DNA from 3 places in the Afipia sp. GW823-FHT06G09 genome. Region 3 is predicted to be linked to each of the others. Evidence: predicted binding sites of a transcription regulator. Region 3 holds the regulator's gene; each other region holds the start of a gene.

Region 1 (4,149 bases), on a different contig from region 3:
GGAGCGAAGCAACCGAAGCCGCGTTCTGGATCGCCGCACGCACGACCTTGGTCGGGTCGATGATGCCCTTGGAGACGAGGTTGCCGTATTCGCCGGTCTGCGAGTCGAAGCCGTAGTGATACTGGTCCTTCTCGAGGATCTTGCCGACGATGACCGAGCCGTCTTCGCCAGCGTTGATGGCGATCTGGCGGGCCGGAGCGGAGAGCGCCTTGCGGACGATCTCGACGCCGGTCTTCTGGTCGTCGTTCTGGGTCTTGATGCGCTTGAGCTGTTCGGAAGCGCGGAGCAGGGCGACGCCGCCGCCCGGAACGATGCCTTCTTCCACAGCCGCACGGGTCGCATGCATCGCGTCATCAACGCGATCCTTGCGCTCCTTCACCTCAACCTCGGTCGCGCCGCCGACGCGGATCACCGCGACGCCGCCTGCGAGCTTGGCCAGACGCTCCTGGAGCTTCTCGCGGTCGTAGTCCGAAGTGGTTTCTTCGATCTGCGCCTTGATCTGCTGCACGCGGGCTTCGATGTCGGCCTTCTTGCCGGCGCCGTTGACGATGGTGGTGTTTTCCTTGTCGATCATCACCTTCTTGGCGCGGCCCAGCATGTTCAGGGTCACGTTCTCAAGCTTGATGCCGAGGTCTTCCGAGATCGCCTGGCCGCCGGTCAGGATCGCGATGTCCTGCAGCATGGCCTTGCGGCGGTCGCCGAAGCCGGGAGCCTTCACGGCTGCGACCTTGAGGCCGCCGCGCAGACGGTTCACGACGAGGGTGGCGAGCGCTTCGCCTTCGACGTCTTCCGCGACGATGACCAGCGGCTTGCCGGTCTGCACCACGGCTTCGAGCAGCGGGAGCAGCTCGTTCAGCGAGGAGAGCTTCTTCTCGTTGATCAGGATGTAGGCGTCGTCGAATTCAACGCGCATCTTGTCGGCGTTGGTGACGAAGTACGGCGAGATGTAGCCGCGGTCGAACTGCATGCCCTCAACAACGTCGAGTTCGGTGTCGAGCGACTTGGCTTCCTCAACGGTGATGACGCCTTCGTTGCCGACCTTCGCCATGGCCTTTGCGAGGAAGTCGCCGATTTCCTTGTCGCCGTTGGCCGAGATGGTGCCGACCTGGGCGATCTCGTCGTTCGACGTAACCTTCTTGGAGTTCTTGACGAGGTCTGCAACGACCGCTTCGACCGCGAGGTCGATGCCGCGCTTCAGATCCATCGGGTTCATGCCGGCGGCAACCGACTTGGCGCCTTCCTTCACGATGGCCTGGGCGAGAACGGTCGCGGTGGTGGTGCCGTCACCGGCGAGGTCCGCCGACTTCGAGGCCACTTCGCGGACCATCTGGGCGCCCATGTTCTCGAACTTGTCTTCAAGCTCGATGTCCTTGGCGACGGTGACGCCGTCCTTGGTGATGCGCGGAGCGCCGAACGACTTGTCGAGAACGACGTTGCGGCCCTTCGGACCGAGCGTTACCTTGACGGCGTTGGCGAGGATGTCGACGCCGCGCAGCATCTTGTCGCGGGCATCAACGCCGAATTTGACTTCTTTGGCTGACATGTTGGGTTTTCCTTAGGTGTCAGGAAGATTGAATTTTGGGTGGGAGAGGGCGCTCTTAAGCGGCCTTCTTCTTGGCGCTGCCATCGGTGATGACGCCCATGATGTCGCTTTCCTTCATGATCAGCACTTCCTGGCCGTCGATCTTGACCTCGGTGCCGGACCACTTGCCGAACAGGACGATGTCGCCGACGTTCAGGTCGATGGGGATCAGCTTGCCGGCCTCGTCGCGGCCGCCCGGACCCACCGACAGGATCTCGCCCTGGGAAGGCTTTTCCTTCGCGCTGTCCGGAATGATGATACCGCCTTTGGTCTTCTCTTCGGCGTCGATGCGCTTGACCACGACGCGGTCGTGAAGCGGACGGAATTTCATGCAGTCCTCCTAATGGATTGATAACGCTGTGTTTTTGCAAATTTAGCAGTCTGGGTAGGCGAGTGCTACCGCGACTGACACGGACATAGGCCGATGGCGGGTGCCGGGCAAGGGTCTGTAGCAGAAAATTTGGCACTCTGGTGTGACGGCTGCCAGATTCTTCTCCCGCATCATTAACCCGCAGCCGCCCGCTATCAGCAGTCCCGCGGCAATGCTGCTAGTGCCTTGATAGTTAACACTTTATTCAACTTTTGAGCTTGTGATTGGTTAACGTACTGCGTCATCTTTTCTTCATGCCGGGCATGGAGGTTGGCATGGTCTCGAAAACACCGGTCCCGCAGGGGACCGTCTCTGAGGACTTCAAGCGGCAACTCGCCGGTTACGGCCTGACGACGGCCGAAATTCTCTACCGGCGCCCCGATCACCGCTGGCTGCTGCAATCCTACGTCTGGCAGAACTACGATCTGTTCCCGAACTTTCCGGCGCTGAAGGACTTTCTCGCTTTCTGGCAGGAAAAGCTGGACGGGCCGCTGGTCTCGGTCACCGTCGCGCATTCCAAGCTGATCAAGCCGGCGGAGATCAAGGCGATCGACGGGGTGTTCCGGCTGCACTGACGGAACGTCGCGAGGCGAGTGCCCGCCGATCATTGTCGAGGCGGCGGGCAATGGCTAGTCTTCCCGAGCCGCGTTGCATCATGGATGCAGCGGGCCAAAAAAGGGGAGGCGCGCATGGTCAAAACAAGATCGACCAATACAAAATCCGCCAAGACAAAATCAGCCAAGACAAAATCGGCAGCAGCGGGATCAGACAAGCGGCTCAAAACCGCGGCCCGCTCCGCGGCTGTGAAAAAATCCGCGCCGCGCAAGAAGGCCGCCGCAGCATCCACGGCTCGCGCGAAGCCGAGCAAACTCCGCACGCCTGCCGCGCGCCGCGCATCGCCCAGACCAGCCCGTTCGAAGCAGCGCTTCGTTGTCAGCCATCACCGGGACGAGGATTTTCGCGCTGACGGCTTGCGCGCCTATGCACAATATCGCGACCTCGGCATCGCGAAGGGTACGCACGGACTGGCGCAGGCCCATGTCATCCGCCTGATCGGACCATGCGACCCCAAGGAAGTGTCCAAGCTCCACTTCCACGGCGTGGATTTTCAGATGGTTTACGTCCTCAAGGGATGGGTGAAGGCCTACTTTGAAGGGCAGGGCGAGATCACGATGAACGAGGGAAGCTGCTGGACGCAGCCTCCGCGCATCAAGCATTTCATCCGCGACTACTCCGACAATTGCGAGTTGCTCGAAGTGATCCTGCCTGCGGAATTCGAGACGGTCGAACTCACCGCGTAACGCGCGCTACGTCTGATTGCCGCAGGGTGGTGCGAACCGGCATCCCATGTCGTAAGTATCGGCGATGTTCGATGCCTACCTTCGCGCGTGGGAGTTGATCCCCGACGGCGCTCCCATTATCACCCGCGCGTCTCACCTGCTGCCGGTCCGGCAGCGCGGCGTCGCTGCCATGCTGAAGATCGCCGATCACGACGACGAGCGCATTGGCGGCGCAGTGATGCAATGGTGGAACGGCGAGGGCGCGGCGCGGGTGCTGGCCCGCGACGACATCGCAGTTCTGCTGGAGCGCGCGGAGGGCAGTCAGTCGCTGGCTTTGATGGCGCGCACCCGACGCGACGACGAAGCCACCAAAATTCTCTGTGACGTTGCGGCGCGGCTTCACAGCCCGAGATCATATCCGCCGCCGGGCCTGATAACCCTGTCGCAATGGTTTCGCGACCTCGGTCCCGCCGCGGCGAAACACGGCGGCATCCTCGTGAAAAGCGCCGAGGCGGCGCGAATGCTGCTGGCGGAGCCGCGCGATGTCTGTGTCCTGCATGGCGACCTGCACCATAACAATGTGCTGGATTTCGGCGCGCGGGGATGGCTGGCGATCGATCCCAAGCATCTGACCGGTGAGCGTGCGTTCGACTACGCGAACATCTTCACCAATCCCGACCTCGATCATCCGCAATGGCCGATCGCGACCATCCCGGAACGGTTCGCGCGCCGGCTGGAGATCGTCACAAAGGCCGCGAAGGTCGAACGCGCGCGGATGCTGCGCTGGATTTTGGCGTGGACCGGCTTGTCCGCGGCCTGGTATCTCGACGACGGTGATCCAGCGGAGGTCGATCTGCGGGTCGCGGAGCTGGCGTCAGCGGAATTGAACCGCTGACGCATATGTGTTGCCGTCAGCC
Region 2 (4,149 bases), 720 kb from region 3:
TCACCGCGGTGCCTGCATCGATACCGCCCCGCTGCAGGATCGTCAGCAAATGCGCAAGCGTTCCCGATTGCATGATGGCATGGGCTGCGAACCCCGCAGCGACCAGAAGGAACGGCATGCCGATCGATGGGATGATGGCCGCAGTTTTGACGGGGGCAGCGCCCTCCGCCACCGGCGGCGCCGTATAGATGGCGTTGCGCGGCAGCGCGAACGCATAGAGCGGCGCGACAATGAAAGCCAACACGCCGGCGAACACGAAATAAACGCTGCGCCAGCCGCCATGGGCGATCAGCATCTGGGTTGTCGGCCATGAAAACGTCGAGGCAAGACCGCCGACGAATGTCACCAGCGTGATCGCTCGCCGCGACGACGCGCCGAAAATACGCGTCAGGGCGGTGAACGCAGGATCGTAAAGGTTGCAGGCCATCGCAATGCCAAGCAGCACCCAGCCTGCGAGATAGAGCCAGTATTGATCGGCGAGCGGCAGGATCAGGAGGCCGAGCGCGCCGATCAGCGCCCCACCCGCCATGATGTAGTGCCCGCCATGCCGCTCGATCAGGCTGCAAATGAACGGGGCGGTCAGTCCGGACACACCCAGCCCGATCGAAAATCCGAGAAGGGCTTGCGCCAGCGACCAGCCATGGGCCGCCGCGATGTGGGGCATCGTCAACCCGGGCGGGTAGAACAGCGCGCCCCAGCCCAGGACTTGGGTGATGCAAAGAACGATGACGGCGCGGCTGGGCCCGGAGCGGAGGACTTGCAGCCCGGCCATTGCGCGTTCACGTCCCCGACGTCGAGAATCATCCGTTATCGGGAACAATAAACCAATGCGCTATGCGCGCGGCGCGCAGCGGACATACACCATGGTCCCATAGCGGCTCGATGCGTCCTTGTCGATGAACCGCGTCATCAGCACACGCCCGTCGAACGAGACGATCTCGCGATCCTTGTCCCCGCCGGCAGGACCAGCCGGGCCGATGTAGTTCTTGCCGCTCTGGCTGCCCTTCAGGCGCAATTCCTGCGGGGTAGCTTCGTCCGGCAGGTGCATGATGACGCCGCCGGTGGCGCCCTGCCCGATCACATAGGGATTTTTGCACTGCCCGCGCGCCGCAGCTTCGGTGCGGGTCCGGTCGTCCGGTTTGTGGAATGACGCAAGGCCCCAACGTCCGACGATTTCATCGGCGCGGATGGTGGCTGGGACTTCGGGCGCCACGGCCGGTTCCTGGACCGTGGCCTGTCCGCCACCGAAACCGCTGAACCCGCCGAAGCCGCCGCCGCCGCAGGCACCGAGAAAACCCGAAAGTATTGAAATGGCTGTCAGCGTGACGATCTTGGAGGCTTTGGTACGCTCGCTCACTGTGGTCATGGTGTCTCCCGGCAAGAACACTTGGCTGCCTGCCAGACCGACAGACCCGCCGTCACACTGCGTGAACTGACCCCCGTCATTACGCAGCGTTCCCCTTTATGGTTTCCAGATCATCCTATATTGGCCTCACCAAGGCCTTAAGGGCCTTGCTTGACAGGATCGGCGGCAACCCATATTCCCGACCCCGTCATTAGCACTCTTGGAGCGCGATTGCTAAGGGTAAGGCTTCGTCCCCTCAAGGGGTTAGCTAAACCCATTATCCACGACCCGCGCCCCGCCGCACGTCAAATCTTACCTAACCAACGCCCAAAGGACATCCGATGGCCAAGACAACTTTTCGCCCGCTGCATGATCGTGTCGTCGTCAAGCGCATCGACGCCGAAGAGAAGACCAAAGGCGGCATCATCATTCCAGACAGCGCCAAGGAAAAGCCCTCGCAGGGTCAGGTCGTCGCAGTAGGCCCCGGTGGCCGCGACGAAGCCGGCAAGCTGATCCCGATCGATCTGAAGGCTGGCGATACGGTGCTGTTCGGCAAGTGGTCCGGCACCGAAGTGAAGCTCGACGGTGAGGAGCTCCTCATCATGAAAGAGTCCGACATCATGGGCGTGCTGAAGTAAGCACGGCCACATTCATCCGCCGTCATCCTTCGAGGCTCACGCCTCGGGATGACGGAAACACACATCATCAGGAGTAAACCCCATGGCTGCCAAGGACGTAAAATTTTCCGGAGACGCGCGTGACCGCATGCTGCGCGGCGTCGACACCCTCGCCAACGCCGTCAAGGTGACGTTGGGCCCCAAGGGCAGAAACGTCGTCATCGACAAGAGCTTCGGCGCACCGCGCATCACCAAGGACGGCGTCACCGTCGCCAAGGAAATCGAGCTTGAGGACAAGTTCGAGAACATGGGCGCGCAGATGCTGCGCGAAGTCGCCAGCAAGACCAACGACACCGCGGGCGACGGCACCACCACCGCCACCGTGCTGGCCCAGGCGATCGTGCGTGAAGGCGCCAAGTCGGTTGCCGCCGGCATGAACCCGATGGATCTCAAGCGCGGTATCGACATCGCCGTGACCGCCGTGGTCAAGGACATCGAGAAGCGCGCCAAGCCGGTCGCGTCCTCCGCAGAAGTCGCTCAGGTCGGCACAATTTCGGCCAACGGCGATTCGAACATCGGCTCGATGATCGCCAAGGCGATGCAGAAGGTCGGCAACGAAGGCGTCATCACGGTTGAAGAAGCCAAGTCGCTCGACACCGAAGTGGACATCGTCGAGGGCATGAAGTTCGACCGCGGCTATCTCTCGCCGTACTTCGTGACCAACCCCGAGAAGATGACGGCCGAACTCGAGGATGCCTACATCCTCCTGCACGAGAAGAAGCTGTCCGGCCTTCAGGCGATGCTTCCCGTGCTCGAAGCCGTGGTGCAGACCGGCAAGCCGCTGCTGATCGTCGCCGAAGACATCGAAGGCGAGGCGCTCGCGACTCTCGTCGTGAACCGCCTGCGCGGCGGCCTCAAGGTTGCAGCCGTCAAGGCTCCGGGCTTCGGCGATCGCCGCAAGGCCATGCTGGAAGACATCGCGATCCTGACCGGCGGTCAGCTGATCTCCGATGACCTCGGCATGAAGCTGGAAAGTGTCACCCTGAAGATGCTCGGCCGCGCCAAGAAGGTCGTGATCGACAAGGAAAACACCACCATCGTCAACGGCGCCGGCAAGAAGCCCGACATCGAGGCGCGCGTGAACCAGATCAAGGCGCAGATCGAGGAAACCACCTCGGACTACGACCGCGAGAAGCTTCAGGAGCGTCTGGCCAAGCTCGCAGGCGGCGTCGCGATCATTCGCGTCGGCGGCGCAACCGAGATCGAAGTGAAGGAAAAGAAGGACCGTGTCGAGGACGCGCTCAACGCAACCCGCGCGGCCGTTCAGGAAGGTATCGTTCCTGGCGGCGGCACCGCGCTGCTGCGCGCCAAGAAGGCCGTCGGCCGGATCAACAATGACAACTCCGACGTGCAGGCCGGCATCAACATCGTGCTGAAGGCGCTGGAAGCTCCGATCCGCCAGATCGCCGAGAACGCCGGCGTTGAAGGTTCCATCGTTGTCGGCAAGATCCTCGACAACAAGACCGAGACCTTCGGCTTCGACGCACAGAACGAAGAGTATGTCGATCTCGTCGCCAAGGGCATCATCGATCCGGCCAAGGTGGTTCGCACCGCCCTGCAGGACGCAGCCTCTGTCGCCGGTCTTCTCGTGACCACGGAAGCGATGGTTGCCGATATTCCGAAGGAAGCAGCACCGGCCATGCCGGGCGGCGGAATGGGTGGCATGGGCGGAATGGGCGGTATGGGCTTCTAAGCCACCCGTTCATCTCAACGACATCAAAGGTCGCCTGCGGGCGGCCTTTTTTATTGTCTCATATTCAAGAATCACCGCGACAATCCGGCCCGCTTTTGAGATTGTCCGGTTCCAATTCGACTCAGGATGAGACCTCATGCGCGCATTGATGATTGGCTGCACTCTCGCACTGGCAGGAGCGTTGCCGGTTCAGGCCCAGACCGCCAAGGATGCGAAGGCGGCACCGGCCGCGAGTGAGGTCCGCTACTTCAATTCGCTCGGCGATCTTCTCGGCGACCTGCCGGTCGACGCCTTCATCAAGGAGACGCGCCAGGGCGGGAAGCTGGTCTCGTCCACACTCGACGTCTGCTATTCCGTATCCACCGCCTCGGACCGGAAGGACCGCTTTGTCATCGACCTGAAGGTGGAAGGCGAAAAACTTTCCGGCAGCGGAC
Region 3 (4,149 bases):
CGGCCAGTGGACGTAAACACCGAAGGCCTGTTTCGCGTCAGCGCTCATTTGAGGCACATCTCCGCGAGTTTCACGAAAGCCTTGGCGCGATGGGAGAGACCCATGCCGTGCGGCGGCAAGCCATGCTTCTCGATGCTGGTCATCTCGCCGAAGGTGCGGCTGTGACCGTCCGGCAGAAACGCCGGATCGTAGCCGAAGCCGGCGGTGCCGCGCGGCGGCCAGACCAGCGTGCCATCGACGCGCGCTTCGACATCCTCCTGATGGCCGTCCGGCCAGGCAACACAGAGCGCCGAGACGAAATGCGCCTTGCGCTGCGCAGGCTCCTTCGCGCCGCGCTCCTGCAACAGGCGTTCGATCTGCGACATCGCTGCGAGAAAATTCTTGTCATCTCCGGCCCAGCGCGCCGAATAGATTCCGGGCTGGCCATCGAGCGCCTCGACTGCGAGGCCCGAGTCGTCGGCGAAGGCCGGAAGTTTCGTCGCCTGTGCCGCGGCCACGGCCTTGATGCGGGCATTGGCCTGGAAGGTCGTGCCGGTCTCAATCGGTTCGGCGAGGCCGAGTTCCGCCGCGGACACCGCTTCAACACCATACGGTGCCAGCAGTTCGCGCATCTCGGCGAGCTTGCCGGGATTGTGGGTCGCGATCACAAGGCGGCCGGTGATTCGGCGATGATCACTCATGCGCAATGCTTATCCCTGAGAAGCGCGGTTGAAAGCGGGAAATTACGCTACCGCCATTTTTTGCAGGTCGACCAGCCGGGCGACGCCCTTCTTGGCCAGCGCCATCAAGTTGAGAAACTCCTCCTGTGAGAATGGCGTCTTTTCGGCGGTGCCCTGGACTTCGATGATACGGCCGTCGCCGGTCATGACGAAGTTCGCATCGGTCTCGGCTTCGGAGTCTTCCGCATAATCAAGGTCGAGCACCGGCGTGCCGTTGTAGATCCCGCACGAAATCGCGGCGACGTTGTCGCGCAGCACGTTGTCGTTCTTCAGCATGTTGCGGGCCTTCATCCATTGCAGGCAATCTGCAAGAGCGACCCAGGCGCCGGTGATTGACGCAGTGCGGGTGCCGCCGTCGGCCTGAATGACATCGCAGTCCACCGTGATCTGACGTTCGCCCAGCGCAACGAGATCCACGGTGGTGCGCAGTGAGCGGCCGATCAGGCGCTGAATCTCGACGGTGCGGCCGCTCTGCTTTCCGGCGGCGGACTCGCGGCGCATGCGCTCATGGGTGGCGCGCGGCAGCATGCCGTATTCGGCGGTGACCCAGCCGCGGGCCTGACCTTTCAGCCATGGCGGCAGGCGATCTTCCAGCGTTGCGGTGACCAGCACATGGGTGTCGCCGAATTTCACCATGCAGGAACCTTCGGCGTATTTGACCACGCCGCGTTCCAGCGTGACGGGGCGCAGTTCGTCGGGCGCGCGACGGCTCGGCCGCATGAGATATCCTCCAGAAACATAGGGAAACGTCGATTTGGCGCTGCTTTTAGGGGGTTGGGCCCGCAGCGGCAAGGGAAGATGAGGGGCCGATAAGGATGTTCGCAGAATGACGCTTGTCAGCGCGCCGCGCGATGGACAATTGTAGCAGAAACAACCCGTTTGGAGCTCGATTTTGGCCCACCACGACCCGATAGGCCATCTGATCACGCCGAACGCCGGACTGGCGCAGCTCAACGAGCGGTCGCGGGATATCTTCCGCCAGATCGTCGAGAGCTATCTGGCCACCGGCGAGCCGGTAGGCTCGCGCAACATCTCGCGCCTTATCACGATGCCGCTGTCTCCGGCCTCGGTGCGCAACGTGATGTCGGATCTTGAGCAGTTGGGACTGATCTACGCGCCGCACACCTCCGCGGGCCGGCTGCCGACAGAACTGGGATTGCGCTTTTTCGTCGATGCGCTGATGCAGGTCGGCGATCTGACCGAGCCGGAGCGCCAGTCGATCGAAGGTCAGCTCAAGTCCGTCGGTGGGGCGACATCGATCGAGGCTGCATTGAGCGAAGCCTTGACGCGGCTCTCGGGATTGACCCGCGCCGCCGCCGTTGTGCTGACGCAAAAGTCGAACGTGCGGCTCAAGCATATCGAATTCGTCCGCCTTGAACCGACGCAGGCACTGGTCGTGCTGGTGGCGGAAGACGGTCAGGTCGAGAACCGCGTGCTGCCGCTGCCGCCGGGCGTGCCGTCATCGGCATTGACGGAAGCTTCCAATTTTCTCAATTCGCGAATTCGCGGGCGCACGCTGGCCGAAGCGCGCAGCGAACTCGAAGCCGCGCTGACGGCGGGACGCAGCGAGCTCGATCAACTCACGCAGAAGGTGATTGCAGCGGGTATCGCGAGCTGGTCGGGCGGCGCCAGCGACGAGCGGCAACTGATCGTTCGCGGTCACGCCAATCTTCTGGAAGATCTTCACGCGATGGAGGATCTCGAGCGGGTGCGGCTCTTGTTCGACGACCTTGAAGCGAAGAAAGGCGTGATCGACCTGCTCGGCCGCGCGGAACGCGCCGACGGCGTGCGCATCTTCATCGGCTCCGAAAACAAGCTGTTCTCGCTGTCCGGCTCCTCGACCATTATCGCGCCCTATCGCGACGGCGCAGGCCATATCGTTGGTGTGCTGGGTGTGATCGGCCCGACGCGGCTGAACTATGCGCGGGTCATTCCGACGGTCGATTATGCCGCCCGGATCGTCAGTCAGCTGATCGGCAAATAACGCTTCGCGCTTGATTTTCCGCGTCCAAAGCACGATATGCGGGCTAACAATCACACATTCGCGATGACGATTTTCTGAAAAGGTGAGTAATGGCCAATTCCAACGGGCAAAAGGAACCGCAGGACACGTCTGCGCCGGAAGCGGCGAACGACAAGGAACCCGTGGTCTCAAAGCCTTACGTGATGCCGGACGATCCTGAGGAAGGGTCGGTCGAGGCGCTCACCAAGGAAGTCGCCGAGGCCAGGGACCGCACGCTCCGCACGCTTGCGGAGATGGAAAACCTGCGCAAGCGCACGGCGAAGGAAGTCACGGATGCGCGCACTTACGGCATCACGGCGTTCGCGCGTGACGTACTCGACATCGCCGATAATCTCCAGCGTGCGCTGGATGCGGTGCCGACAGAGGCGCGCGAAGCCGCCGATGCAGGCCTCAAAGGCCTGATCGAAGGCGTCGAACTGACCGAGAAGGCGCTGCACAAGGCGCTGGAAAAGAACGGCGTGCAGAAGCTCGATCCGCTCGGCGAGAAGTTCAATCCGAACTTCCATCAGGCGATGTACGAGGTGCCGGATTCCTCGGTCCCTGCGGGAACCGTCGTGCAGGTCGTGCAGGGCGGTTACACCATCGGCGATCGCGTGCTGCGTCCGGCGCTGGTTGCCGTGTCCAAGGGCGGCGCGAAGAGCTAGTTCTTCTAGCGCGGATCGATGCCGTCGCGGACCGCGCGGAATCGCGGGAACGCCTTCGGCCATTCGTCGCGGGTCGCGCTGGCGATGATCCGCAGCGATGATCCGCCGCCGAATCTCAGCCACTGCACCACGGTCACCGGTGTATCGTTCTTGCCGGCCACCGCATCGATCCGGGTTTCGTATCCGGGCGTGCCCTCGATCCGCAGCGGCTCGTTCGATGTGATGCGCGCGTTGCGAATGCCGGGAATGGTGGCAGCGGTCTGCTGCGCGAAGCGCCCGCGATCTTCCGGCGAGGCCGGACCCGCCGCGGTCAGGCCGATCACCATGTAAGGCGCACCATCCAGCGTCGTGTCTTCGGTGCCGTCGGTCAGCAGGATCGACGAGCGCGGCGCCAGGGTGCGAACGGTCTTGAACTCGCCGAGTTCACCGATCTTGAACGGCATCAGGCTGAGCTGCTCGTCGACCGGAACGTCCTTGCGCAGCTTTGTCGACGCCAGCATCTTGCGAACGGCCTCGTCGGAAAGCGGCTTCGCCGCGTCCTCGCGCGCTTGCGCAATAACGTAGCCCGTAAACTTGTCACCAGACACGATCAGCGAATACATCCGGACGGTGGTTGCGCCGTCCTTGCCGATATCCGAGGTAATGAAGGCTTTGCCTGCTGCGGTGTCGAAGGCTTCCGGCTTGGCGCCGGCGGGGGGTGCCTTGCCCTCTTTCACGGCAGTCTCGACCGCTGCGAAAGCCTCGGGTGGAATCTCGGCTACTC

The links. The regulator HrcA, encoded in region 3, represses chaperone genes, less so after heat shock. The targets are predictions, from matches to a motif close to GTTAGCACTCNCNNNNNGNGAGTGCTAAC.
Region 1: a site for HrcA is predicted at 1,955-1,983, ahead of AC1Q67_RS02860 (co-chaperone GroES). Genes of this name have one in related genera too.
Region 2: a site for HrcA is predicted at 1,556-1,584, ahead of groES (co-chaperone GroES). Genes of this name have one in related genera too.

The regions. Positions count from the first base shown of each region.
Region 1 covers NZ_JBXAHF010000001.1:558,120-562,268, reverse strand. The annotation lists gene groL (chaperonin GroEL) at 1-1,543, opposite strand, end outside; gene AC1Q67_RS02860 (co-chaperone GroES) at 1,599-1,913, opposite strand; gene AC1Q67_RS02855 (usg protein) at 2,228-2,527, shown strand; gene AC1Q67_RS02850 (cupin domain-containing protein) at 2,642-3,253, shown strand; gene AC1Q67_RS02845 (aminoglycoside phosphotransferase family protein) at 3,318-4,127, shown strand; gene AC1Q67_RS02840 (SDR family oxidoreductase) at 4,144-4,149, opposite strand, start outside.
Region 2 covers NZ_JBXAHF010000002.1:69,646-73,794, forward strand. The annotation lists gene AC1Q67_RS07945 (MFS transporter) at 1-772, opposite strand, end outside; gene AC1Q67_RS07950 (hypothetical protein) at 833-1,366, opposite strand; gene groES (co-chaperone GroES) at 1,687-1,983, shown strand; gene groL (chaperonin GroEL) at 2,066-3,715, shown strand; gene AC1Q67_RS07965 (hypothetical protein) at 3,852-4,149, shown strand, end outside.
Region 3 covers NZ_JBXAHF010000002.1:791,648-795,796, forward strand. The annotation lists gene hemW (radical SAM family heme chaperone HemW) at 1-48, opposite strand, end outside; gene rdgB (RdgB/HAM1 family non-canonical purine NTP pyrophosphatase) at 45-680, opposite strand; gene rph (ribonuclease PH) at 723-1,439, opposite strand; gene hrcA (heat-inducible transcriptional repressor HrcA) at 1,612-2,703, shown strand; gene grpE (nucleotide exchange factor GrpE) at 2,793-3,386, shown strand; gene AC1Q67_RS11425 (hypothetical protein) at 3,392-4,149, opposite strand, start outside.